DNA from 2 places in the Sphingomonas sp. NY01 genome. Region 1 is predicted to be linked to the other one. Evidence: riboswitches for the same ligand, from Rfam matches in the RefSeq annotation. Region 1 holds a riboswitch; the other holds the start of a gene.
What was found. A riboswitch is a leader RNA that binds a small molecule or an ion and turns the genes downstream of it on or off. The one in region 1 is predicted to bind cobalamin.
Positions count from the first base shown of each region.

Region 2: another riboswitch for cobalamin. It lies ahead of NPJ82_RS16915 (DUF1852 domain-containing protein); the one in region 1 lies ahead of NPJ82_RS17290 (TonB-dependent receptor).

Region 1 is NZ_CP101724.1:12,416-27,651, reverse strand. Features, by position in the region: gene NPJ82_RS17315 (efflux transporter outer membrane subunit) at 1-686, opposite strand, end outside; gene NPJ82_RS17310 (efflux RND transporter permease subunit) at 741-3,980, opposite strand; gene NPJ82_RS17305 (efflux RND transporter periplasmic adaptor subunit) at 3,983-5,203, opposite strand; gene NPJ82_RS17300 (TetR/AcrR family transcriptional regulator) at 5,323-5,958, shown strand; gene NPJ82_RS17295 (hypothetical protein) at 5,978-7,402, opposite strand; gene NPJ82_RS17290 (TonB-dependent receptor) at 7,389-9,515, opposite strand; cobalamin riboswitch at 9,691-9,916, opposite strand; gene NPJ82_RS17285 (DUF6055 domain-containing protein) at 10,045-11,853, opposite strand; gene NPJ82_RS17280 (Gfo/Idh/MocA family oxidoreductase) at 12,240-13,655, shown strand; gene NPJ82_RS17275 (TonB-dependent receptor) at 13,673-15,236, opposite strand, start outside.
Region 2 is NZ_CP101723.1:218,992-233,528, forward strand. Features, by position in the region: partial or broken gene NPJ82_RS16905 (TonB-dependent receptor) at 1-360, shown strand, start outside; gene NPJ82_RS16910 (methionine synthase) at 424-1,452, opposite strand; gene NPJ82_RS16915 (DUF1852 domain-containing protein) at 1,478-2,461, opposite strand; cobalamin riboswitch at 2,587-2,810, opposite strand; cobalamin riboswitch at 2,958-3,158, shown strand; gene NPJ82_RS16920 (acyl-CoA thioesterase) at 3,263-4,027, shown strand; gene NPJ82_RS16925 (transposase) at 4,439-4,813, shown strand; gene tnpB (IS66 family insertion sequence element accessory protein TnpB) at 4,810-5,157, shown strand; gene NPJ82_RS16935 (IS66 family transposase) at 5,201-6,772, shown strand; gene NPJ82_RS16940 (helix-hairpin-helix domain-containing protein) at 6,889-7,095, opposite strand; gene NPJ82_RS16945 (hypothetical protein) at 7,548-7,916, opposite strand; gene NPJ82_RS16950 (BLUF domain-containing protein) at 7,957-8,343, shown strand; gene NPJ82_RS16955 (hypothetical protein) at 8,389-8,622, opposite strand; gene NPJ82_RS16960 (response regulator) at 8,695-9,102, opposite strand; gene NPJ82_RS16965 (hypothetical protein) at 9,195-9,518, opposite strand; gene NPJ82_RS16970 (hypothetical protein) at 9,673-9,930, opposite strand; gene NPJ82_RS16975 (ISNCY family transposase) at 10,119-11,537, shown strand; gene NPJ82_RS16980 (IS1182 family transposase) at 11,891-13,321, opposite strand; gene NPJ82_RS16985 (DUF190 domain-containing protein) at 13,404-13,856, opposite strand; gene NPJ82_RS16990 (voltage-gated chloride channel family protein) at 13,813-14,537, opposite strand, start outside.

The DNA of each region.
Region 1 (15,236 bases):
TGGAAGGTCTGCAGCGTTTCCTGCGACAGGCGCAGTTGCTCCTGGTCGGACGCCATGGTCAGCCACGCGCTGGCGATCTCGGCGATCAGGCTGATCCGGGTCGAGCGCTGCGCCTCTTCGGAGGCGAGGACCTGCTCCTGCGCGGCGCGGTTCAGGTTGCGCAGCCGGCCGAACAGATCCAGCTCGAAGTTGGAAAAGCCCGCATTGACCGCATAGGCCTCGATGTTCGAGGATTGCTGGCCCGTGCCGACGCCGGCGCCGGTCCCACCGGAACCGCCTCCGGTGCCCGTGCCGGTTCCACCACCCGTGCCCGTGCCCGTGCCCGTGCCGGCGCCGGTCCCGCCGGCTCCACCGCCGGCCGCACCAGCCGCGCCGAAGATGTTGTTGGTATAGGTACCCGCGCCCGAAATGGTCGTGGTCGGCACGATGTTCGAGCGCTGGACGCGGTACTGCGCCCGCGCCTGAAGCACGTTGGCAGCCGCCACGCGCAGGTCGCGGTTATTGGCCAGCCCCATGTCCACGACCTGGCGCAGGCGCGGGTCGAGGAAGAAGTCGCGCCAGCCGATCGCGGTGATGTCGCGGGCATCGGTCGCCGCGGCCGGATAGGCGCCGCCCTGCGGCAACGTCACGGGGACGGCGCCGACCGGGCGGACATATTTGGGGGCAAGGTTGCACCCGGCCAGCATGGTGCCGGCCGACAATGCGGCGATCAGGAGAGACTTGTTCACGACGCTCACGCTTTACGCTCCCTGCGGCGCTGCGCCGCCACCTGATGACTGCGGCGCTGCGCCGCCACCTGACGACCGGTTGCCACCATCGGGTGTCACGTCGGAGGACGGGGACGGGTGCGCACCGGATGTGTCGTCATGCTTGCCGTGCCCGAACAGCCGGCTGACGACGACGAAGAACATCGGCACCAGGAAGATACCGAAGACGGTCGCGGTGAACATGCCGCCCACCACCGACCGGCCGATCGCGTTCTGGCCGCCTGCGCCCGCGCCCGTCGAAAGTGCCAGCGGCAGCACGCCGAAGATGAAGGCGAGCGAGGTCATCAGGATCGGCCGCAGACGCAGCCTTGCCGCCTCCACCGCCGCCTCGAACACGCCCATGCCGGCACGCACGCGCTCCTCGGCGAACTCGACGATCAGGATCGCGTTCTTGGCCGCCACACCGATCGTGGTGATCAGGCCCACCTGAAGGTAGATGTCGTTGTTCAGCCCGGTCAGCGTCGCCGCCAACAGCGCACCGACCACGCCCAGCGGCACCACCAGCAGCACCGCGATCGGCACCGACCAGCTTTCATAGAGCGCGGCGAGGCAGAGGAAGACGATCAGCAGCGACAGCGCATAAAGTGCAGGCGCCTGACCACCGGACAGTTGCTCCTCGTAGGACAGGCCGGTCCATTCCAGGTTGGTGCCGGGCGGCAGCTTGCCGTGGATCTCCTGCATCGCCTCCATCGCGGCACCCGTGCTCTGCCCGGGCGCAGGCGCGCCTTGCAGCTGCATGGCCGGCTGACCGTTGTAGCGGGTCAGCTGCACCGGCGCCTTGGTCCATTCCAGCGTCGAGAAGGCCGTGAACGGTGCCATCGCGCTGGAGCCGCCGCGGACGTAGAAGTCGCCCAGGCTTTCCGGCGACATGCGATACGGCGCATCCGCCTGGAGATAGACGCGCTTCACGCGGCCACGGTCGATGAAGTCGTTGACATAGGCACCACCCCAGGCGGTGGAGATGGTCGAGTTGATGGTGGCGATGTCCAGGCCCAGCGCACGTGCCCGATCCTGATCGACGTCGACCTTCAACTGCGGCGCATCCTCCAGGCTGAGCGGGCGAACCTGCGCAACGCGCGGATCCTGCATCGCCATGCCCAGCATCATGTTGCGCGCCTGGACCAGCTTTTCATGCCCGATCCCGCCGGTGTCGACGAGCTGGAGGTCGAAGCCGGTGGCGTTGCCCAGTTCCTGCACCGCGGGCGGCACCAGGGCGAAGATCATCGCATCCTTGAACTGCGAGAACGGCCCCATGGCACGGCCCGCGATCGCCTGCGCCTTGTTCTCGGCGCCGGAGCGATCCTCCCACGGCTTCAGGTTGATGAAGGCGAGACCCGCGTTCTGGCCCTGCCCTGCGAACGAGAAGCCGCTGATCGTGAACACGCCCTGCACGCTGGCCGCTTCCTTCTGGAGGAAGTGGTCGCGCACGACGCCCAGCGCCTTGTCGGTGCGCGCGGTGGAGGCGCCGGCCGGTCCCTGCACCAGCACGAAGACGCTGCCCTGATCCTCTTCGGGCAGGAAGCCCGTGGGCAGGCGCCAGAACAGGAAGCCCATGCCCAGCACGATCATCAGATAGATGACCGCCGACCGCTTCCAGCTCCGCGCGGTGCGCTTCACACCGCCTTCATACTTGTTCGTGCCCCGGTCGAACCAGTCGTTGAACCAGCGGAAGAAGCGCGCCAGCGGGCCGTTGCCCTCATGCTTGGTCGGGTCGTGCGGCTTCAGGATCGTGGCGCAGAGTGCCGGCGTCAGGATCAATGCGACCAGCACCGACAGCACCATGGCCGACACGATGGTGATCGAGAACTGGCGATAGATCACGCCGGTCGACCCGCCGAAGAACGCCATCGGCAGGAACACCGCGGACAGCACCAGGCCGATGCCGATCAGCGCGCCGCTGATCTCGTCCATCGACTTGCGCGCTGCTTCCTTGGGGCTCAGCCCCTCGGTCTGGATCAGACGCTCGACATTCTCGACGACGACGATCGCGTCGTCGACCAGCAGGCCGATGGCCAGCACCATGCCGAACAGGGTCAGCGTGTTGATCGAATAACCGGCGACCGCCATCACCGCAAAGGTGCCGAGCAGCACGACCGGCACCGCGATCGTCGGGATGACCGTGGCGCGCCAGTTCTGGAGGAAGAGGAACATCACCAGGAAGACCAGGATCACCGCCTCGACCAGCGTGTGGATCACCTGCTCCACCGACAGGCGCACGAACGGCGTGGTGTCGTACGGATAGATGACCTGCACGTCGGCCGGGAAGCCCTTGGCGATCTCCTCGGTCCGCGCCTTCACCGCCTCGACGGTGTCGAGCGCATTGGCACCCGGCGCCAGGCGGACGCCGAAGCCGGATGCGGGCTTGCCGTTATATTCCAGCTTGAACGCGTAATTCTCCGCGCCCAGCTCGACGCGGGCCACGTCGCCCAGCCGCACCACCGCGCCGTTCGGCGTGGTCTTCAGGCGGATATTGGCGAATTCCTCGGGTGTCTGGAGGCGCGACTGCACCGAAACGGTGGCGTTGAGCATCTGCTCCTTGGTGGCGGGCTGCGCCCCGATCTGGCCGGCGGAGACCTGCGCGTTCTGCGCCTGCACCGCGCTGCTGATGTCGGCCATGGTCAGCTGATAGCTGTTCAGCTTGACCGGGTCGGCCCAGATACGCATCGCATATTGCGCACCGAACACTTGGAGCTCGCCGACGCCGTTCACCCGGCTGATCGGGTCCTGCAACCGCGAGAAGACATAGTCGGCCAGGTCGTTGCCGTTATGCGATCCGTCCTTGGAATAGAGACCCACGACCAGCAGGAAGCTGGCGGCCGACTTCGCCACCTGGATGCCCTGGCGCTGCACTTCCTGCGGCAGGAGCGAGGTCGCCGCCTGCAGCTTGTTCTGCACCTGCACCTGCGCGATGTCGGGATCGGTCCCCTGCTCGAAGGTGAGCGTGATGGTGACCGTGCCCGCCGACGAGGAGGACGACGAGAAATAGCGGAGGTTGTCGATACCCCTCAGCTGCTGCTCGATGATCTGGGTGGTGGTGCGTTCCAGCGTTTCGGCGTCCGCACCGGGATAGGTGGCATTGATCGTCACCTGAGGCGGTGCGATCGAGGGGAACTGGGCGATCGGCAGGCTGCGGATGGCCAGGCCACCCGCGAGCATCAGGATCAGCGCGATGACCCATGCAAAGATGGGTCGGTCGATGAAATAGCGGGCCATGATTACTTACCCTGTGCTCCGGCCTTTTGCTGACCGGACGGCTGGGCGCCCTGCTGGGCGCCCGCCTGATTGCCGGGCTGGCCGCCCTGCTGACCCGCATTCTCGCGGTACGGCACGGCCTTTACCGGCGTGCCGGGCTGCAGGTTCTGCGCGCCCTCGACCACGACCTTGTCGCCGGCCTTCAGACCGCCCGTGACCAGCCAGTTCTGCCCGACGGTACGCGGTGCGGTGATGACCCGCTGGGCCAGCTTGCCATCGGCGCCGACGACCAGCGCGACCGCCTGGCCCCGCTCGTCACGAGTGACGCCGCGCTGCGGCACGACCAGGGCATGGGCGCGCGTGCCCTCGACCAGCTCGGCACGCACGAACATGCCGGGCAGCAACAGACCGCGCGTGTTCGGGAAGACGGCGCGGATCGTCTGGCTGCCGGTGGCGGGATCGACGGTCACGTCGGCGAATTTCAGCGTGCCTTCCTGCGGATAGGTCGATCCATCCTCCAGCTTCAGGCGGACGCGCGCGGCACCGCCCCCGCGGGCGAGCTCACCCGACATGATCTGCTGGCGCAGGCGCAGCAGGTCGGCGCTCGATTGCTGGATGTCGACATAGATCGGGTCGAGGCGCTGGATGGTGGTCAGCGGATCGGTCTGCGACGCGCTGACCAGTGCGCCGGTGGTATAGACCGAGCGGCCGATCCGGCCGGAGATGGGCGCACGCAGCGTGGTGCGGTTCAGGTCGATCTGCGCGGTGCGCAGGGCGGCCTGCTGGGCCGCGACGTCCGCCTGCGCCTGCTGCGCGCTCGTCGTCGCATTCTCCAGTTCCTGGCGCGAGATCGCGTTGATCTTGACCAGTTCGCCATAGCGGCGGGCCAGCGCCGCGCTCGATGCGATCGCCGCGCGCGCCCGGGCGACGCCGGCGCGGGCATTGGCGACCTGCGCCTGATACGGGGCCGGATCGATCCGGTAGAGCGGCTGCCCCTCGCGCACGAAGTCGCCTTCCTGGAACAGGCGCGCCAGGATCAGGCCATTGACCTGCGGCCGCACGTCCGACGTCTCGAACGGGCTGGTCCGGCCGGGCAATTCGGTGGTCAGCGTCACCGCCTCGTCCCGCACCTCGACCACGCCGACCTGCGGTGGCCCGGCGGGCTGCTGTTGCTGTTGCTCACCACCCCCGCCGCATCCGGCAAGGATCAACGCCAAACCGAGAGCCGGTACGATGTTTTTCATGGAATCCGCCTGCAAGAGACACTAAGTGTGAGTGATCGATCACTCACATTTTTTGCCCCTGTAATCGGGGCGAACCGAGATTGGCAAGAGATAACAAGTAAGATGAGAGGATTGCACGCGTGACCCTGGCGCTTCCCCCCTGCTGTTCGCGCCGCACACCACGCGCGGACGAACGACGCCGTCACCTGCTGGATACGGCGAGAACGCTGTTCGCCGACAATGGGTTCCATCAGACCGGCATGGCCCAGATCGCGGCCGCATCCGGCATCAAGGTCGGGCAGATCTACCGCGACTTTGCCAGCAAGGAGGACATCATCGCCGCGATCGCGAGCGAGGATGTCGAGGCCTGGCTTCAGGAGGATTGCGTTCGTGCCGCGATCGCCCGCGACGATCATCAGGCTATTCGCGACTGGATCAACCGCTTCCACGCCTGTGACGAGCCGGTCGAGGAATGCCGGATGATGACCGAGATCATGGCGGAGGCGGCACGCAACCCGCGCGTGGCCCATATCTACCGCGACATCGACAACCGCGTCCGCAGCAGCCTGCACGCAGCCCTCGAGGCCCTGGGCGTCGACTGCGTCGGGATCGTCGACCGCGAGGTGCTGGTGGATCTGGTGCTGGCACTGGGTCTGGGCAGCATGATGCGCCGGATCATCCATCCCGAAATCGATTGCCAGAAGCTCGCCGAATCCTTTCGGGCATTGATCGATACGCAACTGGCGGCGCGAATGGAGACGTCATCCACGGCCTGATCGGCAGGTGCGGCGATCCCTATCGCAACAGGCGCCGGTAGCCGAGCCACACGCCACTGACCGATACCACCAGACCAAAGGCGGACATCAGCCAGATCATCAGATCGCGCACCGGCCGCGATGCGACCAGCCACAGCCAGTCCCATGTATGCGGCAGGTCGAACATCCAGCGATACAGGCGGCGGGCCCGATCCTGTCGCTCGACCACGTCGCCGGTGGCCGGATCGATATAAAGCCATGTCCGCACATGATCGTCGAACCGCAGCCGCAGGATCGGCAAGGGCCTGATCAGCCCCCAATAGGCATCCGGCCGGGTCAGCCGGTCGATCCGCCAAAGAGCGCCACCGGCCACCAGCGGTGCGCTCGCCTTGACGATGACGGCCGTCGCATCGCCTGGGTGCGCCATGGTTCGTGTGTCGAGAAAGCGGGGATGATCCGATGCCCGGTCGATCACGATCCGCGGCAGGCCGGCCGCGTTGGTGATCTCGATGGTTCGGGCATCCGGTGCCGCCATCGCCAGCCGTGCCGGCGCGGGGCCGGTGTCGCCATCGATCGCGCGGTAGCGGCGAAGCGCCTCGACTGGTGCCGTCCCTCCGGCGAACAGCCGTCCCGGATCGACAGACAGCCACCCGCTGACGATCCAGCCGAGCAGGACCACCCCGCCAACAAGACCGCTGACATGGTGCCACAGCATCCAGCCGCGATACGCGCTGATGCGCCCTGCCTTATATCGCCGCTGCCCCGGACGCAGGCGCAGGATGCCGATCCATATGCCGGTCAGGGCGACCGCGATGCAGGGGCCGGACACCCACATCACCACCTGACGCCACGCCGCATTGTCCTGTCGCAGGACCGTCGGATACAGCCAGTGCGGCACCGACCCCAGCCAGTTCCAGATACGCTGGACGCGTGTGGTGCGCTGGACAGGCAGGCCGGTTGCGGACGACACATAGATGACGGTGCCCGCGGCATCGCCGAGCGCGACCCTCCACAAGGGGCGATGCCGGTCGAAGCCACCGGCGACGGTCCATTGGTCGCGCATGACCTGATCTGCCCGGATGGCACGCGTTCCGGAAAAGTTCGCCGCCACCCGCCGGGCATAGCCATGATCGACGGCCGGCAGCACCGCGCCGGTTCGTGCGGGCACGGTATCGATGACACCGTCATCCCGCTCGATCCGCCATACCGGTTCGGTATCGCGCATTTCCAGCAGCAGCCTCCCCTGCCCGGTCGCGAGCGGCGCCGGCACGTCGACCCTCGACCAGTCGATCGGCGCCGCCCCGGCCCAGCGCGCGGCCGGCGACAAGGCTGGATAGGGCATGTAGAGCATCACCAGTCCCGAGGCGAACCACATCCCGAAGAACAGGCACGCCGTGATCCCCGCCCAGCGATGGGTGAGGAACAGCCAGCGTAGCGCCACCCGCCCGATGTCAGAACGCGGCACGAAGCGCGATATCGAGCGAGTGCGGGCGGCCGAGGATCCACTGCCCGTCACCATAGCTGGTGACCGCATAATCCTTGTCGAGCAGATTATAGCAGCGCAGGTCCACCGCCACATGATCGGTCAGCGCATAGGAGATCGTCGCGTCGATGGTTGCATAGCCGGGAATGCGGAAACGATTGGCATTGTCCGAGAAACGCCGGCCGACATGGCGAAGGCCGCCACGCAGCTGAAGCCGGGGTGTCGCATCCCAGCGCAGCCAGACATTGGCCATCGTCTCGGCAATGCCCGGCGGTGTCCTGCCGTCGAAGCGGATGCCGTCCGACAGGAAATCGTCGAACTGCGCATCCAGCACCGACCCGTTCGCATCGATCCCCAGCCCATATGGCAGCGCAAAGGCCACCGCCCCCTCGATACCCCTGGCCGAACGCTGCCCGACCTGCTCGATCGGACTGGACACGGTACGCTGCGCCAGCAGCCCCTTCTTCACGATGCGATACGCGGCCAGCGTCGCCGTGCCGCGCCCTTGCGCAAACACCGCCTTCACCCCGGCCTCGACCTGATCCCCGCGCGCATTGCCGAACGCCACCTGCCCCGTGCCGACCGTCGTCAACGTCCCCAACGGATCGACCCCCGTCGCAAATTGCGCATAGAGCGACACTGTGGACACCGGTTGCCACACCGTACCGACACGCCACGTCGTGTTGCGAAACGTCCGGTCGAACACGAAGGTGTCGGCACGGTCGCCACCCGGATAGGCGATCGCCCAGCGCCGCACGCGATCCTCTTCATGGCGCAGGCCGCCAACGATTGACACGCCGCCCCCCAGCGTCACCCGGTCCTCCGCAAAGACGGCGAATGCCTCCGTTCGTGTGCGATAGCGGGGTGCGATCCCCTGCGTGTCGAGGAACAGGCCGGGGTTGAAGGCGAAGGGATCGATCGTGTCGCCCTGTGGGTCCGACCCGAAGTTGTTCGCATGCGTGAACTTTACCAGATTGGCGTCGACCCCGATCACCAGGGCATTGTCGATCGCATCCGAGATCGGGGTCTTCAGCGTCATGCTGGCCTGATCGCCCCATTGCGTCTGATCGTGACGAATGCCGAAATTGTCGCCGCGGCGGATCGTACCCGCGACCCAGCGATAGCTTTCCAGATTGCGCCAGAACCGGTTGCTGGTCAGCCGATAGGCGATGTTGGAGAAGTGCAGCGTCTCGCTCGGCGTCCAGTCGACCTGCAGCGTCGCGCGATCATCGCGAAAGTGCATCCGGGCATCGGCGACATTGTAGTTGGTCGTGCGGTTGCGCGCGTCCAGCCGACCGTCGATCAGCGGCGTGCCGAAATAGGCCGTGGGACGCTGATCACCGTGATCGCCGCGCAGCGTGATCGCCAGCGTCGATGCAGGCGTCCAGCGCAGCGTGCCGGACAGCGCAAGGCTGCGCGAGCGACCGCGATCGACATAGCCGTCCGAGCGCCACCAGCTGCCATCGACGCGGTAGGCGAGCGCTTCGTCGATCGGCCCGCCGATCCCGCCCGCGGCGCGAACGCTGTTTTGCGCACCATAGCCGACCTCGCCCTCGAACCCGGTCCTTGTCGCATCGGGCTGGCGCATGACGACGTTCACCGCGCCGCCCAGCGCCCCCTGTCCGTACAGCACGGACGCCGGACCGCTCAGCACATCGATCCGCTCGACCATCCACGGATCGGTGGGAAAGGTGATCGTGCCCGCAGCCGGGAACAGCCGGACGCCGTCGATCAGTTGCAGCACCGATCCCTGGCCTGAAAAGCCGCGCGCAGCGAGCGCGGTGCCGCCATTGCCCGGATCGGCAACGCTGGTGATGCCGGGTGCGCGCGTCTGCGCCTCAACGATCGACCGCTCACCGCGGGCACGGACCGTATCGCCATCAATGCTGGTGATGCTGGCCGGTGTCTCCAGCGGCGTCAGGTTCAGCCTGCTGGCGGTTGCGTTGGGCGTGGCGAGACCGGTCCTGTCCTCATGCCCGATCACGAGAATGGCAGTTGTATCGACCTGTTCAGGTTCGGCGACCTGTGCTGTGGAGGGTGCTGCGACGATGACGAGCAGCGCCCCTGAGCGTGCGCGCGAAGTGATGAGTGACATGGCCCGTATCTTTCCGGCGTCTGACGCACACCGGCGGGGGCCTACCGCACGCGCGGCAACGACCATGCCCACCGGACGCCTCCGGCAGCGAACACACCCGTCCATGCGGCCCCTGCCGCACTGTTGGCGTCGCTCGTCGGATAGACACCGTGCCTCGGCCATCCCCTGGACCAGGCAAGAGCGACCAGACGCCGGCAGGTCTCCTGGCTCACGGGTCGTCGCTTGAGACGCAGCCTTCCCAGGTCACCCCAGTGGCTTCGCCGGACGTGAAGGCCCGGCGCATGCGCCTCTCGCTCGCCGCTTACAGTTGCAGGGACAGCCCCGGATTTCGGCGACCGCTCGCCTTCACCGGATTCCCTTTTAATCCCCCTTCCGGGGGAACCGACGCGATCATGACGGAGCCGAAACCCCGTCCCGGCCGGTGATATGGCGGCAGGCAGCGGATCACAAGATCGCACTGCGCAGATTTCAGTCGATAGCCCAACCGCTTACGCAGGCGAGCCGAGAGGCGGTGCGCATACGCCCCCGCTCAGGCGCAGGGCCGTCCCCCCTCCTTGTTGCCGGACAGCGTGTAGTTGCTGGTCCATGTGCCCGGCGCCGCGTTCGCATCGCACGCGTCGACGGAGCCGGTGCGCGGCGTGGCACCTTCGATCCTCACGCGGTAGGGGAAACGGGTGCCCTTTACCGGTTGACCAATTTCCTGCCAGCCGAGCGTCTCATAGGCATAGGGCGTGGCGGTGACCGCAAGATAGAGCTTCGTGCCGGATGGCGGGGTCAACATGGTCGTGCCACTCCCCTGCCCCTCGGCGGTACCCAGCGGTGCGTAATGGGGCGTGCCGTTCGGCTCGACCGCGACGATCGAGAAGCGCCATGCGGCGCGGTTGGCGGTGGTGGCGCCGGTCAGGGTCACCTTCACCTGCCGGCCATCGCCGGTGAGCGGGACGATATGGGTCCCCCATTGCAGCAAGGCGCGCTGCGACGGGGGATCGTAGAGCGTCGCGTCCCCGCCTGCGACCGGAACCAGCGGCGTGGTGAAATGCGCCAGCCAGCTGGTCGTGCGCGTCGGGCGCAACTGGTCGAGCATCGTCCGCTGGTTGAGGAAGTCCATCGCCACCAACCGCGCACCGTACCAGCCCGCATCGTCGGCGAACGAGGCAAAGCCGTTGGGATAGACGCCCGCGTCCTGCGCCAGCCGGACAAAGGCGGGCAGATAATCCTCCTGCGTGGCGCCATTCGCATCGCGACGGTTGCGAAGCCAGGTGCCGAACACCAGCGCGCGGGTGGCATCCCGCTCGTACAGATAGGTCATGATCGGATGCGCGCCGTAGCGCGCCACCGAGAAAAGGAAGCCGTTTTCCAGCTGGTTCAGGTAATCGCCGCTGGCCGCGTTGAAGACGGGATTGACGATAAAGGCGTTCCACTCCGCGCCGGTTTCCCAGATCATCCCGGCATCGCCCTTGTCGCGAAAGCCACCAGTGTAGAACTGGATCATGTGGCCGAATTCATGGACCAGCACATTCGAGCCCTTGGCGACGCCCCAGGCGGAAATCCCCATCGTCTCTGCGGCACTGGCCCCGCAGCCTTCCAGATCATCGCCGTCCCGGATCGGCCGGCCGGTGCCGCACAGGAAAATATCGAGCTTCTGCCGGTCGGTGCCAGCGGCAAAGGGCATCGGCGCTTCCAACACGTCGCGATTGATCAGCCACTGCTTTTCCAGCCACTCGCCGGTTTCGCGAACCACCTGCTCCATCGACCGACCCTGCTGCGCGATCGTCCGGTAGAACTCGCCCGCGGTGTTCGTGCCGTACCAGATGGAAAAATGCTGGGTGGTATGAAGCACCAGCTTTCCGCCCTGCACCAGTTCGGGTGAGGTCATGCCCGGGCGATAGTTGATGCGGTAGCTCGCCGGATCGGCCACCGACGCCCGCGCGGCGACCTCGCGGTCGATCAGCGTGCGATCGGCATCGGAGAAGGATTCCGCGCGAAACTGGCGCCGGCAGCCATCCTCCCATTCCAGCACGACGGTGCGGCGTGCCTCTCCATAATCCTCGCCATACGCCTGAACCAGGCGTGCTGGAAATGGCGCACCGCTGGCGGTGCCCGGTGCCGCCTCGGGACGTTCGGCCTCCGCCGTGGATCGTGGCGTCCACGTCCTTAACGCCGCCCGCCCCCAGGGATAGCGGGTCGACCGGCTCTGGCATCCCAGCGCCGCGGCTGGTTGCGGCACGTTGGTGACCGGGGGTGCGGCGACGGTCGGCGTGGTGGGGGCAGCCGGTTCGGCATCCTCCTGACCGCAGGCGCCAAGCGATACGGACCATGTCGCTGCCAAAAGGATCACCCAACGCTTCACCCATACTCTCCCGCCTGAATCGCAAGGGTCCATCATAGAAGAGTGGGCTTCACACGGCACCATTATTGATCATGGCGGCACAACATCGCCTTCTTATAAGAGTTTACTGCAACATTATCTTTTCATGACAGGCACTTATGCACGGTTCTCGGCAATCATGCTCTTGGTCGTGCCGGATGATGCCTGCATGTGCCTGGGGTGGGCACGCCGAAAGTTTTGGCAAACGTGAGGGAATCGGTCGCCATCGGCCAGTTTCTTCGAGGCGACCGATGCCGGCGGGTATCCCGGCAAACCCGATACGGTTCGCATCGCGCTTGCAATCCCGGCTGGATTTGCAACGTTCGCCGATCGCCAAGGCTTTGGGAAAGAAGACAATGATCGACAAAAATACGTCCCCGAGCCGGCGGGCATGGCTGGGCGGGGCCGCGGCCAGCGCAGGGCTGCTCGCCTTGCCGGGCCAGGCGTTCGCGCGCCGCATCGCCGCCAGCGACCGCGTGAACGTGGCGGTGATCGGCGCCGGGGGCATGGGCGCCCAGAACATGGCCAAGCTGACCGGCCAGAACATCGTCGCCATGGCCGATGTCGATCTCGCCCATGTCGCCAAGGCTTTTGTCGATGACAAGGGTGCCGCCCGGCCCGATCTGCAACCGCTCAAGGCCGCCTATGACCGCGCCGCCAAGTTCGCCGATTATCGGCGGATGTTCGATACCCGCCGCGACATCGACGCGGTGGTGATCGCTACCCCCGACCATCATCACGCCGTGGCCGCCAGGATGGCGATGGAGCGCGGCATCCACGTCTATGTGCAAAAACCGCTGACCTACACGGTGCGCGAGGGCCGGGTGCTGCGCGATCTGGCGCAAAGGAACCCGATGCTCGTGACCCAGATGGGCAATCAGGGCCATTCGGGGGACGATGGCCGGCGCGTGGTGGAATTGATCCGCGGCGGTGCGATCGGCCGGGTGGGCGAGGTCCATGCTTGGACCAATCGCCCGCTATGGCCGCAGGGAGAGGCCCGCCCCGCGCCCGTGGCGAAGCCGGCCAGCCTCGACTGGGACGTCTGGCTCGGCCCGGCAGCCGTCGACTGGGGCTATCATCCCGATTACGCTCATTTCAACTGGCGCGGCTGGGTGCCCTTTGGGATCGGCTCGCTGGGGGACATGGGCGCGCATCTGGTCGACTTCCCCTTCTGGGCGCTGGAGCCGGGCCTGCCGACGCGGGTCGAGACCCGGCACAGCCGCTGGGGCGGCGACGACAATATCTGGGACGGCAAGCCGCCCGCCGATCTGGGCAGCTATCCGCTCGCCAACATCACCACCTATCGCTTCGGCAATGCCAAAGGCGGCCCGCTGACGATGACCTGGTATGACGGTGGCCTGATGCCGCCCACGCCGCTGGCGATGCCGGCGGGCGCGGGGATGAACCCCAATGGCGGCGTGCTGTATGTCGGGGACCGCGGCATGCTGATGCACGACACCTATGGCGAGAAGCCGGTGCTGATCGGCGACGGCGTCGAGGCGCGCGCAGCCGCCATTCCCGTCACGCTGCCGCGTATTCTGGGCGGCCGGGAGGGGCACGAGATGAACTGGATCCGCGCGATCCGGGGAGAGGAAGCGATCTCCTCCCCCTTCGCCACCGCGGTGCCGCTCAACGAGACCATGCTGCTCGGCATGGTCGCGATGCGCGCGGACCAGCCGATCGAATATGACGGCGATGCCGGCCGGATCACCAACATCGCCGAGGCCAATCAATTCCTCGACCGGCAGTATCGCCCGGGCTGGACGCTATGAAGGCCCAGGATCGCCGTTCAGAACCGCGTACCGATCCCCAGCCAGATCCGCGCCGGATCGATCACATAGCCGAAGCCATCGAAGGTCAGCCGCTTGTCGAGCACGTTCTGGACGCCGCCATGCAGGGTGAAGCGGGGTGACACCGTGTACGACGCCCCGATGTCGACCGTCGTATAGGACGGCGCGACGGTGGCGTTGCCGCTGATCTGCGCCTCGGTGATCGCTTCCTCGCCGCGGAAGATGCCGCGCACATAGCCGCTGAAGCGCGCATCCGGTCGCCAGTTGAGCGAGGCGCTCGCCTGCTGCTTGGGCGTGTCGTTCAGCGCGGCGCCGGCATTGGCGCCGCTCAACTGCTCGGAATCGGTCAGCGTGCCGGTCGCGTTCAGCCGGAGCGTGCCGGTCAGCGGCAGGTCCAGCGTCGCCTCGATCCCGCGAACCCGGGCCTTGTCGACATTGACATAGGTGGTCGGGGGCCGCCCGATCGAACTTAGCGGCTCGCCCGTGCACCATGCGCCCGCCTCCATGCAGGTGATACGCGTGATCTTGTTGTCGAAACGCGTGTCATAGGCGGTCAGGCTGGCCTGGAACGCCCCGCCATCGAACAGCAGCCCCGCCTCGATGGTGCGCGACGTTTCCGCCTCCAGATCGGGATTGCCGTAGATGGTGCCGCCCCGGCTCGTCTGCCCCCAGTCCGCTAGCGTCTGGCGCAGATTGGGCGCCCGGAACCCTTGCGAATACCCGCCCTTCAGCGTGAAGGCCGGGCTGATGGTCCACACCGCATAGGCCCGCGGCGTCCAGTGCGTGCCATATTGCTCGTCATCGTCCATGCGCAGCCCGCCGGTCAGCTTCAGCCGGTCGAGAATGGTCAGCTCGTTCTCGGCGAACAGCGCCACCTGTCGCCGGCTCGCGCCGTCGCGGGTCGATCCGGCAAGCCGGTTGCCGACCTTGTCGGACAGGTCCTCGTGGCGATAGAATGCACCGATGCTGAGCGCATTGGCGGGCAGCGGCACCATCCAGATCGACTGGGCGATGGTGTTCTTGATCCGCTTGTTGTCCTGCAGGCTCTCGGCATCCTCCAGTTGCAGATAGCTTTCCGAGCCGGCGAAACCCCATTGGCCGGAATGGCTGATCGATCCGACATAACGGCGCTGCGCCTGGATGTTCTCGGTGCCCCGCGGCACGGTTGCGCTGATGGCCACGGTTTTGCCGGCGGTCGCCGTTACCGTCTGCCGGTAATAGCCGAGTTCGGCGAGGAAGCTGTGGTTCGGCCCGGCGTTCCACCCGATCTTGCCGGCCAGGCTTTCGTCATGGCGCTCAGGGGTCCCGCCGATCACCCGGTCCTCGCCGCGCCGGGTCATCGCGCCTTGCAGTTGCAGGCCGACCGAGCCGGCGATCGGGCCGGACAGGTAGAAATTGCCGTCGGCGACGTTGCCGTAATCGGCCCCCAGCTGCATCGTGCCGTTGGTTCGCGCGCTGCCCCGCCACGTCCTAGCGATGCGACGGGTGATGATGTTGACGACACCGCCCATCGCGTCCGATCCGTAAAGCGAGGACATCGGTCCGCGCACCACCTCGATCCGC
Region 2 (14,537 bases), on a different replicon from region 1:
GACAATGGCGATCGCATTCCCAATGCCTTTGAGAACGCGGCATCGGCGGGCATCGCGCTGGTGCTCGATCCATGGGAGGCGAGCGTCCGCGTACGTCACCTCGGCCCCTATCCCCTGATCGAGGACAACAGTGTTCGCGATTCCGGAAGCACGGTCGTCAACGTCCGGGCGGCCCGCAAGATCGACCGGTTCGAGGTATATGGCGAAGTGCTCAACATCCTGAACAGCCGCGACAAGGACATCGCCTATTTCTACGAGTCGTATATCCCCGCCTTCGATACATCAGGACCGACCGATGGGCGCTTGAGCCGCGTGGTCGAGCCACGGACCTTGCGTCTGGGCACCAGGGTCAATTTTTAAGCTGGCGGAGGGGATCGCCAGCGTGGGACCCCGTCCCGCGCTGGTGATCCAACGCCGTCGTGATCAACCAATTATTTCTCGCCGCACGATTTCGGCCCCGGCACCCAGCGCCCATAGCTTACCTCGCGCGACGTTGCGCGACAGCGGCGCCATGCCGCAGTTTGTGGCGGGCAAGAGCTTGTCGGCGTCGACGAAGCGCAGCGCATTGCGCAGCGTGTCGGCGACCTGTTCTGGTGTCTCGATCGTGTCCGTCGCGACGTCGATCGCACCGACCATCACCTTCTTCCCGCGAATGAGTTCGATCAGGTCCATCGGCACGCGCGAGTTCTGGCATTCGAGCGAGATGATATCGATCTTCGACTTCTGAAGGTTTGGGAAGGTTTCCTCATACTGGCGCCATTCGGTGCCGAGCGTCTTCTTCCAGTCGGTATTGGCCTTGATGCCATAGCCATAGCAGATGTGGACGGCGGTCTCGGCATTCAGTCCCTCGGCCGCGCGCTCTAGCGTGGCGATGCCCCAGTCGTTCGCTTCGTCGAAGAAGACGTTGAAGGCGGGTTCGTCGAACTGGATGATGTCGACGCCGGCGGCCTCCAGCTCGCGCGCTTCTTCGTTGAGAATGCGTGCGAACTCCCATGCCAGCTTCTCGCGGCTCCGGTAATGCGCGTCGTAGAGAGTGTCGATCATCGTCATCGGCCCGGGTAGTGTCCACTTGATCGGCCGGTCGGTCTGGGCGCGCAGGAAGCGAGCATCGTCGACGAACACAGACGTCGACCGTGAGACGGCACCAACGACGGTAGGCACGCTGGCGTCATAACGGTTGCGGATGCGCACCGTCTCGCGCTTCTCAAAATCGACGCCGTCGAGATGCTCGATGAACGTCGTGACGAAGTGCTGCCGCGTCTGCTCGCCGTCCCCCAGGATGTCGATGCCCGCCTGCCGCTGATCGTCGACGGCCAGGCGCAGCGCGTCCTGCTTGCCCGCAATCAGTTCCTCGCCCTCTAGCTTCCACGGCGACCACAGGCTCTCGGGCTGGGCCAGCCACGATGGCTTGGGCAGACTGCCCGCGGTCGTCGTCGGCAATAGTGTCGTCATCAGTAATACCTTTGTGTCGTGGGGATCAGAAGCCGCAGGTCGCAGACCAGCGTTGCAGCGCGGCAGCGTGCGGCTTGATGAAATGCTCTTCAGCAAATTTGCCCTGCTCAATGGCGAGGCGGCTGCGCTCTTCACGATCGTAGACTATGCGGGTCAGCGAATAGTCCTGATACCTCAGGCTCGGCTGATAATGCTCCGCCGCCACAGAATTGGCGTTGTAGATTTCTGGACGATAGATTTTCTGGAACGTCTCCATCGTCGCGACGGTGCTGGCGAGTTCCAGGTTGGTATAGTCGCTGACCAGATCGCCGATATGGTAGAAGGCGAACGGCGCGACACTATGCGGCGGCATGAAATACCGCACCTTCATGCCCATCTTCGCGAAATACTGATCGGTGGGTGAGAATTTGTCATTGCGATACTCGACGCCCAGGATCGGATGCACGTTGGCGGTCCGGTGATAGACCTCCTTGCTCGACACGCTCAGGCAGATGACCGGGTGCTTACGGAACGCGGTGCGGTACGCGCTCGATGCGAGGAAATGCTTGAACAGGTTGCCGTGCAGATCGCCGAAGCCCTCCGGCGCGCCGCCACGTCCGGCCTTCAGATGATCGGGCAGGACGACGCTGAAATCGTAGTCACGCACGTAGGAAGAGAAGTTGTTGCCGATCATACCATCGCTGCGCTCGCCGCTGACCCGGTCGGTCACAGTTGTGTGCAGGATCTCGATCAGCGGGAAGGCTTCGTCGTCGGCATCGTTCCCGAGCGTGAGCGCGGCCGAGACGATTTTCAGCTCCAGCATGTAGCGATCACCCTTGGGATTATCCCAGTGCATCAGCGCGTTGAAGCGATGGTCGATCATCATCAGCGTGTTGCGCAAATTCTCCTGGCGGCTGTCCCCGCGCGCGAGATTGGCAAAGTTGGTAGTGATGCGCGTGTTGTCGGCCGGACGATAGTTTTCGTCGAACGGGATACTGCTGATCGAGAATGTAAACCCGCTATTCGTCATGACTCAACCCTGGCTTTACGGGCGGGAGGTCAGGCGAAATCGCGCAAGGCGTGAACAGGCCCGGATGGCGGCAAGCCACGGACCGTCGCATCAAGCGCGATCCACCGGAGGAACCCCCGTCCGAGGAACGTTATGGCGTCGAAGGCAGGTCTCCTGGCTCACGGGTCAACGCGGTGGCTCCGGCCTTCCCAGGCTCCTTGCGGGAGCCCAGTGACACGAAATGGAGCCGCCACTCGCCGCTTACAGTTGCGGGGGCAGCGCCGGATTCTGCCCCGAAGGACACCACCGACTTCCCGTCTTAGCCCCATCGCCACGCCTGGGATGGGGAACCTCGACATATCCGTTCAACACCATTAGCCCGATGGTGTCAACGTTGATATAAAGATATCTTTATATCTTCATCTCCTGCGAAGCGCAGTCGTGATCGTGATGACTTCGACTGTGCCATGCGGTGTCGAAAATCCCCCCTGGTCTTGACCTATAGGGACGTTTCCTGCGACCCTGGCACGGTCAAGGTTCCTTCGCCGGATGGCCGAAGGCTAAGACGGGAAATCGGTTCAATGCCGATGCTGCCCCCGCAACTGTAAGCGGCGAGTAGAAATCCCCTCGTGTGTCACTGGCGCTTTGGCGCTGGGAAGGCCGGGATTTTGACGACGACCTGCGAGCCAGGAGACCTGCCTTCGACGCCATAACGACCACCGGCGGGGTGCCCGGTCTGGCCGCTGCGTTGCTGCGGGAGAGGTGTAACTCTCTCGCTGGTAGCTGGCGTCTGGATATCCTCGCGCATGATTGAGGACCAGGATGCCACAGGACTATCGCAGCACTTCCATCCAGCTGATCGACATGGTCTTCCCGGGCGATGCCAACCATCACGGCACGCTGTTCGGCGGTGTGGCCCTGGCGCATATGGACAAGGTCGCTTTCCTCGCCGCATCACGCCATGGCCGCGCGGCCTTCGTCACCGCCTCTTCGGAGAAGATCGATTTCACGGCACCAGCCCGGATCGGCGACATGGTCGAGGTGACAGGCCGGGTCGTGCGGGTGGGGCGGAAGTCGCTCGACGTAGAGGTCGAACTGATCGCAGAGGCGCCGGTATCCGGCGAACGACGGCTGTGTACGCTAGGCCGTTTCACGCTCGTCTCGGTCGGAAGCGAAGACCCTCTGCCGCCGATGGGCGAGACGGTCCCGCATGATGCGGCGGAGCCATTGCGAATGGTCGAGATGATTTTCCCGAACCAGACCAACCATTACGGCACCCTCTATGGTGGCGATGCGCTTCGCATGATGGGCAAGGCGGCCTTCATTGCCTCAACGCGCCAGGCACGGGCTGTCATGGTTATGGCAGCATCTGACCGGATCGACTTCCGTTCCCCTATCCGGGAGGGGGAGATGGTCGAGCTAACTGCCGGAGTACAGATGACGGGGCGCAGCTCTGTGCGGATCAGTGTGGATCTGAGCGCCGAGGATTTAATATCCGGGGAACGACGACATGCGGCCACGGCGCTGTTCACGATGGTTTCGGTTGATGGAGATGGTCGAGCAAAGCCGCTTGGTAGTATCGGATAACACGGCCCCCCAAACTTTCCCAAAAAGGAACCTCCAACGGGACGGCTGACGGTCGCAAGGCGCGCCGAACGGCAGGGAAATAGCCGTTTTCCCAAAATATGTTCCCGATTGCTCATTCCCGAAATGGCCGGTTGGAGACGGAGAAATGGGACGATCCGGCCCGTGAAATGGACTCGCCTTTGGCATCCGCCCGGAGCGGATAATGTGAGCAGCCATCCTCGATTGCGAGCAGCGCCCGATGATGGCGAGCTCGCTGACAGCTAATTCGAGCACGATACCGCCCGCCAGTGTAAGCGTGGTCAGCAGGCCGCCTTGCGGTAGCGCCGGTAGCCGGGATGCTTGCCGCCTTTGAAGAGGGTGCGGGCGGTGCAGGAAGTTATCGGTTCTACGACCAGTCATACGAGCACTCGTATGACTGGTCGGATAGAGGTGGTCGGCCGGGTATCGGGTCGACGGCGATGGTCCGACGCGGAGAAGCTGGAGATTCTGGCCGAGGCGTTCCGGCCGGGGGTTCGGGTCTGCGATGTCATCGCACATCGCGAGGTATCGAGCAGCCTAATCTACACGTGGCGCAAGCAGCTGCACGAAGGCAAGCTGGCCGGGGCGATGCCGTCGCTGCCGGTATTTGCCGAGGTGCAGGTGGCGGAACTGACGCCGTCAGCGCCACAGCCGGCACCATGTTCATCGGGGCTCATCCACATCGAACTGCCGAGCGGTGTGCGGGTAAGCGTCGACGCAGGCGTGGATGCAGGCGCGCTGGCGCGGGTGCTGTCGGTGCTGCGGTGAGCCCGGTGCCGCTACCGACGCGGGTGTTCCTGGCGTGCGGGGTGACCGACATGCGCAAGGGCTTCGATGGTCTGGCGGTGCTGGTGCAGCAGGTGCTGGCGCAGAATCCTCATTCGGGTGCGCTGTTCGCGTTCCGGGGCAAACGGGGACATCTGGTCAAGCTGCTGTGGTTCGATGGGCAGGGGCTGTGCCTGTTTTCCAAGCGGCTCGACCGTGGCCGCTTCGTCTGGCCGGTGACCGCGACCGGCACGGTGGTGCTGACGCCGGCGCAATTGTCGATGCTGCTGGAGGGCATCGACTGGCGACGCCCCGAGCGGACGTTCGCGCCGACGCTGGCGGGGTGAGAACGGCGGTTTTACGCCGCTTTTGCTCGCTCGCCGACCTGCAATCTGCTATGAAGACAGCGTGTCGGAAGCGCCTGTTTCCCCTGCAGATGCCACCGCGCGGATCGCCGCGCTGGAGGCCTTACTCGCCCGGGCCAATGCCGCTCTGGCTGCCCGCGACCTGCTCATCGATACGCTGCGCGGACAGATCGCGCGGCTGCGGCGGATGCAATTCGGCGCCTCGTCCGAGAAGCTCGGCCGCGAGATCGAGCAGCTCGAACTGGCGCTGGAGGAACTGGAGACGGAGCGCAACGCGCCTGGGCCTGAGATGGCCGACAGCGGCGTGGCGGTTCGGCCGGTGCCCGTCCGCAGTCTTCCCGGACATCTGCCGCGCGAGGAGGTCGTCCATGAGCCGGCGTCGGGTGCCTGCACCTGCCCGGACTGTGGCGGTGCATTGCGCGCGCTCGGCTCGGACGCACACGAGATGCTCGACATCGTGCCGGTGCGCTGGCGGGTCGTGCGCAACGTCCGCCCCAAATACAGCTGCCGGGTGTGCGAGAAGATCGTCCAGGCTACCGCCCCGGTCAGCGCCGTGGCGCGTGGCAAGGCCACCTTCGCTACGCTGGCGCATGTCGTCGTCTCGAAGTTCGACCACCATTTGCCGCTTTACCGCCAGGCCGAGATGATGGCCGCGCAAGGGCTCGACATCGACCGCTCGACGCTGGCGGGCTGGACCGGACAGGCCGCGGTGCTCCTCGACCCCATCGTCAGCCGCATCCGTGACGAGGTGCTCAAGGCCGACAAGATCCATGCCGACGACACGCCCGTGCCGGTGCTCGACCCCGGCCGGGGGAAGACCGCGACCGGGCGGCTATGGGTGTACGCAGCCGACGACCAGGCGTCCGGCGGCACGGCGCCGCGCGCGACCTGGTATCGCTTCACGCCCGACCGCACGGCCGCGCACCCGATGGCCCATCTCGCCGGCTTCCGCGGTTTCCTTCAGGCCGATGCCTATGCCGGCTATGACGGGCTCTACCGCAGCGGCGTGACCGAAGTCGCGTGTTGGGCACACTTTCGCCGAAAGGTCTTCGATCTGCACGAGCGGTCACCCACGCCGCTGACAACCAACATCCTCGAGCGGATCGGCACGCTTTACGCTGTCGAGGCCGAGGTCCGTGGCCAACCACCCGACGTGCGATGTCGAGCCCGACAGGAAAAAAGTCGACCGCTGGTCGACGCCTTGCGCGAGGTGCTCGACGCCAGCTTGCGCCGCCTGTCGTCCAGGTCCGACATGGCAAGGGCCATCGCCTATGGCACGAAGCGCTGGCCAGCGCTGTCCCGCTTCCTCGACGATGGCCGCCTGGAGATCGACAACAATATCGCGGAGCGTGCGCTGCGCGGTGTCGCGGTCGGACGCCGCAACTGGCTGTTCGCCGGTTCGCGCGCAGGCGGCGAACGGGCCGCTGCCATCTACACCGTCATCCAGACCTGCAAGGCCAACGGCGTCGATCCGCAGACCTATATCGCAGACGTCATCGCCAAAGTCGCGGCAGACTGGCTTGCCAGCCGATGGGATGAACTCATGCCGTGGAACTGGATGCCGCCGGCACATCAGCCGACCGCACAAGCCGCATAATCCGCGGTCTCCACATCACGCTTACCCGCCAGTGGCAGAGAGCGTGAGCACAAAATCGCTTCGATGGCGAGCAGACGCCGCTATGTTTGCGAGCCGCTACACCTAGCCGCGCATACTCAGGCGTCGCCGACCGTCAGCGCGGTGCGACCATCGTCAGCCTTCCCGGTCAATCCGGGCACCTCGTCGAGTTGTCGAAGATCGGTGAAGCGGCCGCGCTCGCCGCGATAGCGTACGATCTCGAAGCCGTGGCCTTTCAAGGCTGGGACGGCGTCCAGCTCCTCGGCCGAGGCGGTATTGACGTTGATGAGCGCTACATTGTCCAACGTTAATCCTCCGTGCAATGACGCGAAAACGCGTAGCCCCGTCTTGGTTGCCACGGTCGCGGGGACGAAGTGCCTCGTTATGCGTTCAGCGGGAGCGGGAGGGTTAACTATGATCGCGGATCACATATTTTGTCGCAAGCAGGCGGAGGTCGAGCGGCGAGCCGCGGCCGAGGCAACGCTAGAACGCGTGCAGGAACGCCATTTGCAGTCCGCCTTGAATTGGGACCGTCTTGCCCAACGCGGTGAGCTAACGGAGCGTAATCGAATCCGAAAGGGCGCGGCGATCGCAGAGGGCTAAATGGCGCCTCGTTGCGTTTGGGGAGAAATCAACAAGGCGCCGGTTGGACCAAGCGCTGGGCTTCGGCATCGGTCATCAATTGAACAGTCTTCCTATCGCGCTGTTCCGGCACCCGGACAATATCGCCCAACCTGGTGCTAGTCGCCCTCGCCGATCAACGCGGTGGCGCTGGCCGGCGCAGGTGCTGAAAAGCTTGAACGTCTGGGAAGAGCTGGCGCGGAAGATCGAGCAGCCACCCCGACGCTGTCCAGCATCCGATCGCCGCGAGTAGCCAGACGCCGATGTAGGATTGGCCGACGACGTCGTAGACGAGGGTGCCATAGGATTTGATGAGCCAGACGAGCAGGGCGCCGAAGAGGAACATGCGCGTCCACGTGTAGCGACCGGTGATGCGCCGCAGGCTGCGTTCGAGATTGATCACCGGATCTTGGCCGGGTTGTCTGCGGTGCTGATCCATGCTGCCGTTCTCCCCGCGATCATCGATAGCGTAGACTGCAGTCCGAGAAAACTCGATCGCCTTCACGGTTGCTCCAAATCAGCCGCAGAGCTCCTAAATAGGCCGTATGGCCTCAAACGACACCGGCGCGTTGCGCCGCCTCATCTACACCAGCCGCGCGAACGATCACGACTTGGTGGACATCCTGCGGGTGAGCCGCGCGAACAACGGCATCGACGGGATCAGCGGCCTGTTGCTGGCAAAGCAAGGCATGTTCGTGCAGGTGCTCGAGGGCCCACCCGAGAGCGTGGCAACGACGTTCGAGCGGATCCGTCGAGACGACCGGCACTCGCACGTCGAGGTGCTGAGCGACACGGCCGAGACGGAGCGCGCCTTTGGAGATTGGGCAATGGCAGGGCTGCCGGGCGAGGACGACATATCAGTGCGTGAGCGTCTAGCCGTGCTAACCACTGGCGCTCCGGCAACGATCAAGACGGTCTTTCAGGGCAGCTGACGCTAGACCCGTCCCAATGCCGGCGGATGCTTCTCGCCGCATGGCTCAGCTGCTCCTCAACAAGCCAAGACGCGTGCGCACATAGCCAAGGCCGAAGACGTAGATCGGGACGAAGATGATGGCGGACGCTCCCCACACCCACGGGTCCACGTCGGCGTAGATGAGCAGGGCGACGACCGCGAACCAGTAGGCCGTGTCCATGAGGTTCATAACGGACTTGCGGTGATCCCGGCAGCTGGTCTCGGGGATAGCGAGACGCGCCCTGTCAGGCTCGGCCATGATCGTCGCTCCCAGTTGGTCCGTTTCAAACATACCGGATACGGCATCGAAACCAAGCTGGGTTGCCTCCGATCAGACAGCGTTCCGCAGCGGCTCCGGCTTCTTGCCGTCTGGCAGGGTGTCCCGAAGGTGCTGGTGAACCATGGCCGCGGAGAAGGGCTTGCTGAGGAATGTGGCTTTCTCGGGCATGTCGCCGTCCTCGCGCTTCAAGCGGCCGCTCGCGATTACGATCTCGATCCACGGATAGAGCTCGGCGACATGGCGGACGAGGGCAAACCCGTCGGTATCTCCCGGCATGTCGACGTCCGAGAAGAGCAGGGTGATCGTATGTGCATGCTCCGGAAGCATGACGATCGCTGCGTCGCCGTTGTCGGCTTCGTGCGTCCGGAACCCCACGTCTTCCAAGATGCCGCAGGCATCCATGAGAATGATGGCGTCGTCATCAACAACAAGCGCGTAGGGATTGGTCGAAAGAGCCATCAGCCCTAAACCCCTGGGCGCGAGCAAGGTCCCTCGTAGGAGGGAATATACCTTGCGCTACTGTCCTGCCGTGGCGCAGGCGGGCGCATGTCTCACCTGCGGGGGCGGTCGTGACCTTGGAACCAGGCGTACGAGCGGCGTCGGTTCTGCACCGCGAGCACCGCAAAGGCGACCGACCAGCCAAACAGCACGGCGAGCAGCGCATCGGTCGATGCGTGTGCGAGCAACAGCACAATCATCGAAATGGACGCCGCAGCGCCGAGGACGAGCAGCTGACTGCCATTCGCCGGCTGTGGGAGGCCGACGCGGTCGACACGCCAATCATGAGGCTTCGACGCATGCCGCCAAGCAGTGACAGCGTTCCAGGCGGCAATCGCGAGCGCGATAAGCGTTCCTGCAATCAAGACGTTATTCAACGGCGTCCCCACTTCTCTTCGAAATAGATGTGAAGTTGACCCGATGGTCAAGCTGCGCGGGACAACACACAAATATGTGTGTCGGGTGAGAACCTGAGGCCGTTTCGAGTGACGGGGCCGGGGCCGCTGCTTTCGGCTTAAGCCCTGTCTTCGTTCAGCGATTGCCTTCGAAGAGGTCGGTCCTTTGCGGGAGCTTGCGCGCCAAGGTCGCTGATACGCCCAGCAGGGCAAGCGCAATGACCTGAGCCACGCCGGCCTGCATCTCATCATCGAGCAGCAGCGAGGCCAGCGCGAACGCAAAGGCGCCGAGTGAGGGCACGACACCGAAAACAAGGTGATGAATCGTTCGCGCGCGAATGAATGTCAGAAGGAGCGCTGCAACAAGGTTGATGGATGCCACGAACATCGTCATGTTATATAGCGCTGTCCCGACGCTCATAAGACACGTCCTCTATTTAACATAATCTGTGTTATCGATCTTATGTTGTGTAAGCGCTAAGTACAAATGGCACCAGCCCGCTAGATAGAAATGGCACTCTGCGGTGCTCTCAGCGGGTCGCCGGTGTCATAGCCGTTCTCGGCAACGAGGACGCGCATTGTATGACGGTGCTGGCGATGAGTTCTGCTGAGATCACCCGGTTCGACACGCTGATGCGGCTCGACCGTGGCGAGATCCGGGTCGCGGACGCGATGGAGCTGCTCGGCCTTGCGAGGCGGCAGGTGTACCGGTTGCTGGGCCGCCTGCGACAGGACGGCGCTAGCGGCCTGGTGTCGCGCAAGCGAGGACGCCCGAGCAACCGACGCTACAGCGACGCCTTCCGCGCCGAGGTGGTCACGCTGGTGCGCGAGCACTACGCCGACTTCGGACCGACGCTGGCGCGCGAGTACCTCGCCGAGCGCCACGGCATCGGCCTGTCGTGCGAGACCCTGCGGCGCATCATGCTGGAGGCCGGGCTGTGGCAGGACCGTGCAGCAAAGCGCCCTCGCCCGTACCAGCCGCGCTACCGGCGCGACTGCCGCGGCGAGCTCGTCCAGGTTGACGGCTCCAAGCACTGGTGGTTCGAGGGCCGCGGTCCACAATGCACGCTGCTGGTGTTCATCGACGACGCTACGAGCGAATTGATGCACCTCGAGATGGTCGAGAGCGAGAGCACCTTCTCGTACATGCGCGCGACGAGGACCTATCTCGAGCGGCACGGCAAGCCGGTGGCCTTCTACACCGACAAGCACAGCGCCTTTCGCAACAACACGGCCTCGGCGAAGGGTGACGGCATGACCCACCTCGGGCGGGCGCTGGACCGGCTCAACATCGAGCTGATCTGCGCAAACTCGCCGCAGGCGAAGGGACGCGTCGAGCGGGTCAACGCGACGCTGCAGGACCGTCTGGTCAAGGCGATGCGGCTACAGCGCATCTCCACCATCGACCAAGCCAACGCCTTCCTCCCCTCCTACATGGCGCAGCACAATCGACGGTTCGCCAAGGCGCCGTTCGACCCGCGCGACCTTCACCGGCCGCTTGCCATCCATGAAGACCTGGAAGCGGAGCTGGTCTGGCGCGAGCAGCGCACCGTCACCGGTGCCCTCACCTTGCACTACAACAAGGCCATGTTCATCCTCGAGCCCTCCCCTGCGTCGCAGGCGCTCGCGCGGAAGAAGGTCGACGTGTGCGAGTACCCGGATGGCCGGCTCGAGATCCAGCACGAGGGCACGGTCCTGCCCTATCGCATGTTCGACAAGATGCGCCGGGTGAACCAGGCCGCCGTGGTCGACAACAAGCATCTCGACGCGGCGCTGGCGCTCGCCCGCGTGATACAGCAAGCTCAGCCACACCATGCCAAGCGCAACAACAACGAGCCGGCGCGCACCGCGCAGCCCGTCGGACCGTTCAAGGCGCCCTCCCCGGCTTCATCCGCCCAGAAGCTCGACCGTCGTACGCTCGGCAACGGCAGGCTCAAGCGTGGGCCGCGTCTCTCCAACGAGGACCTGGTTGCGCGGGGCCTTAGTGAGTACGCTCGCTAGCGTCCGGAACCGCCCAAATTTAGACGCTCAGGCAGGCAACCTGTTTTCCCGAAATCCGCCATTGGTTCAGCCCGACCATTCCCGTTTCCCCATCCTCGAATGCCAATTTCGGGAAAGAGCAATTGGGAACATATTTCGGGAAAGCCGATGCCTCTGACGCCTCTCGGCATGGTGAGAAAGGCTACTTTCCCGCTACGGGTTCGAGACCGTCCGAAAACGCGAGGCGGGATGGTTGAGCGTGCAGGTACGCAGAGGAATTTCGGGCATTTGCCGTCTTCTGCGCCCTGGTAACGGCCAAATCGGCTCTGAGACGGTCATTCCCACGGTCGTGACGGAGAATATGGCCGCCTGGATCAGGCCTGCACTGCCCGGATCAGCCCCGGCACGCCTATGAGGGTGATGGCCCGCCTGAGATTGTAGGCCAGTGCCGTCAGGCTGAACTCGGCGCGGACCTTGTCCAGCCCACGCATCAGGAACGCGCCCTGGTTCATCCATTGCTTGATCGAGCCGAACGGGTGTTCGACCGTGGATTTACGGATCACGAGGATGTCGGGGCGTTCCGCGAGGCGTGCCGCCATGCGCTCGATGACGGCCTCGTGCTCGCCGCGATTGATGCGTCGCCAGCGTCCCTTGGTGCAGCGCGCCTTGATCTGGCAGCCCGCGCAGGCGGCGGGGCTGGAATACTGGACCGACAGATGCCCGCGCGTCACGGACGCGTAGCGGATGTCAAGCACCTGGCCGCCGGGACAATGATAGACGTCGGCTTGGGGATCGTAGCGGAACCGCTCCTTGGGAAAGAGGCCGTTGCCGACGGCGGTGCCACGATGCGGGCGGGGAATATAAGGCGTGATGCCGGCCGCCTCGCATGCGACGATGTCGTCGCCGGAGTGATATCCCATGTCGGCGACCGCATCGATCCGCTCTACCCCGAGTGCTTCCATCGCCGCTCCGGCGGTGGGCGCCAGCAGGCTCATGTCGTTGCAGGCGTTGGTGACGTGCTGCTCGACGATCAGGCTGTGTTTGGCGTCGACCGCCACCTGGGCATTGTAGCCGAGCGTGACCTTGGAATGCGCGACCATCAGGCGGGCGTCGGGATCGGTGAGCGATATCTGTCCTTCGCCGCTGGCCTCCAGCTGACCCAGCAGCGCCGCACTGGCCTGACGCTGTTCGCGCAGCTTGGCGATCTTCGTCGCCAGGGTATCGCCGCGACCGGTGCCGGCAGCATCCTCACCGTGGTCGATCTGGTCCAGCTCCGCCAGATAGCGGTCCAGTCGCGCATCTACTGCGGCGAGATACGTCGCCAGGCGCTCACGGCTGAAATTGCGCGACCGGCTGTTCACCGCTTTCAGCCGCGTGCCGTCCACCGCCAGCAACTCGCGTCCGAACAGGTCCAGCTTGCGGCACAGCATCACGAACGCGCGGAACACCGCCTTGAACGCGGTCCGGTTGTCGCGCCGGAAGTCGGCGATGGTCCGGAAGTCCGGACGCACACCGCGCAGCAGCCAGATCAGCTCGAGATTGCGCGCCGCCTCTGCCGCCAGGCGCCGGCTCGACCGCACCCGGTTGAGATAGCCGTACAGGTAGAGCTTGAGCATGTCGGCCGGATCGTAACCGGGCCGTCCCGTCGCCTTGGGTCGCGACCGCACGAAGCCAGCACTGCCCAGATCAAGATCATCGACGAAGGCGTCGATGAACCGCACCGGGTTGTCCGCCGCTACATAATCGTCGACCGACGCTGGCAGCAGCAGCGCCTGATCACGAGCATGTCCCTCGATGTACGCCATGCATGCAGATTACACCGCCCGGATGCACTCGGGAATCACGATCACGTTTTCGGACGGTCTCGTTCCTTTACGGGAACGCCGATCAGGCTCTGGTTAGCTCAGTTTTGCGCGTGATAGTCCAATGCTCCAGTCGTTTGTAGACGATCACCTTGTCGCCGATCAGATCTCCATGCCGGCGACAGAAGAGGTCGAGCTGATCGCGATCGCCGACCAGTTCGACACAGATCGTCAGATGCGGATCGGCAATTTCCGAGCCGTTCTCCCGGATCGGTTCGTGATTGCTGAAGCCGTAATGGGTATTTTGCGCGACGGCGTTGATGATGCCGTCCGCCTTCGCGGTGCGAATCAGCTCGCGATAGAGCGGCTTTGCCCCCCAGAAGCGACGCGGGCCGATCTTGTCGGACGGTTTCAGATAGATGCGCAGCATCCCGACTTCGCGGTGATGGACGGTGAAACGATTGGGCATGACGGGCTTTCGACAGGAAACAGGATCAGGCGCGCGTGCGCCGGCGAGAAGCGCGGTGCGTGCGGGCATCGCGCAGGGTCGCGTCGGGTGTGAGGTGTGCGGCAGGTACCTTTGGCACAGCGACGCGCTGCGACAGGTAGATGCCGTTGTGGCCTGAGCAGAGGTAGGCGACGAAGCACGCGACTGCGATCGGCACCGTATAGGCCGCGCCGAACAACTCGATCCCCATGAACGTGCAAGCCAGCGGTGTGTTGGCCGCGCCCGCGAACAGCGCGACGAAGCCGATCGCTGCGAATAGCCCCGACGGTACTCCGAACATCGGCGCGAGCGCATTGCCGAGCGCCGCGCCGATAAAGAACAGCGGCGTGACCTCGCCCCCCTTGAAGCCCGCGCTCAGGGTCACGACGGTAAAGAGCAGCTTCAGCGCCCAGCTCCACGAGTGCGTATCGGGACCAAAGAAGCTGGCGATGGTCAGGCTGTCCGGTGTCGCGGCGAGCGTACCCAGGCCAAGATAGTCGCGGGTTCCGAGCAGCCAGACCAGCGCAATCACGGCCAGCCCGCCGATAACGGGTCGTAGTGGGCCATAGGGGATCACGCGCTTCAACCATCCGCCCAGCGCGTGATTGGCCTCGGCAAAGGTCAGCCCGGTCAGACCGAAGGCAATGCCGGCGACACCGGCCTTGGCGACGAGCAGCGCGTCGACCGGCACCAGCGCATCGACATGGTAGACGCCGTGATGAATGCCCCAGG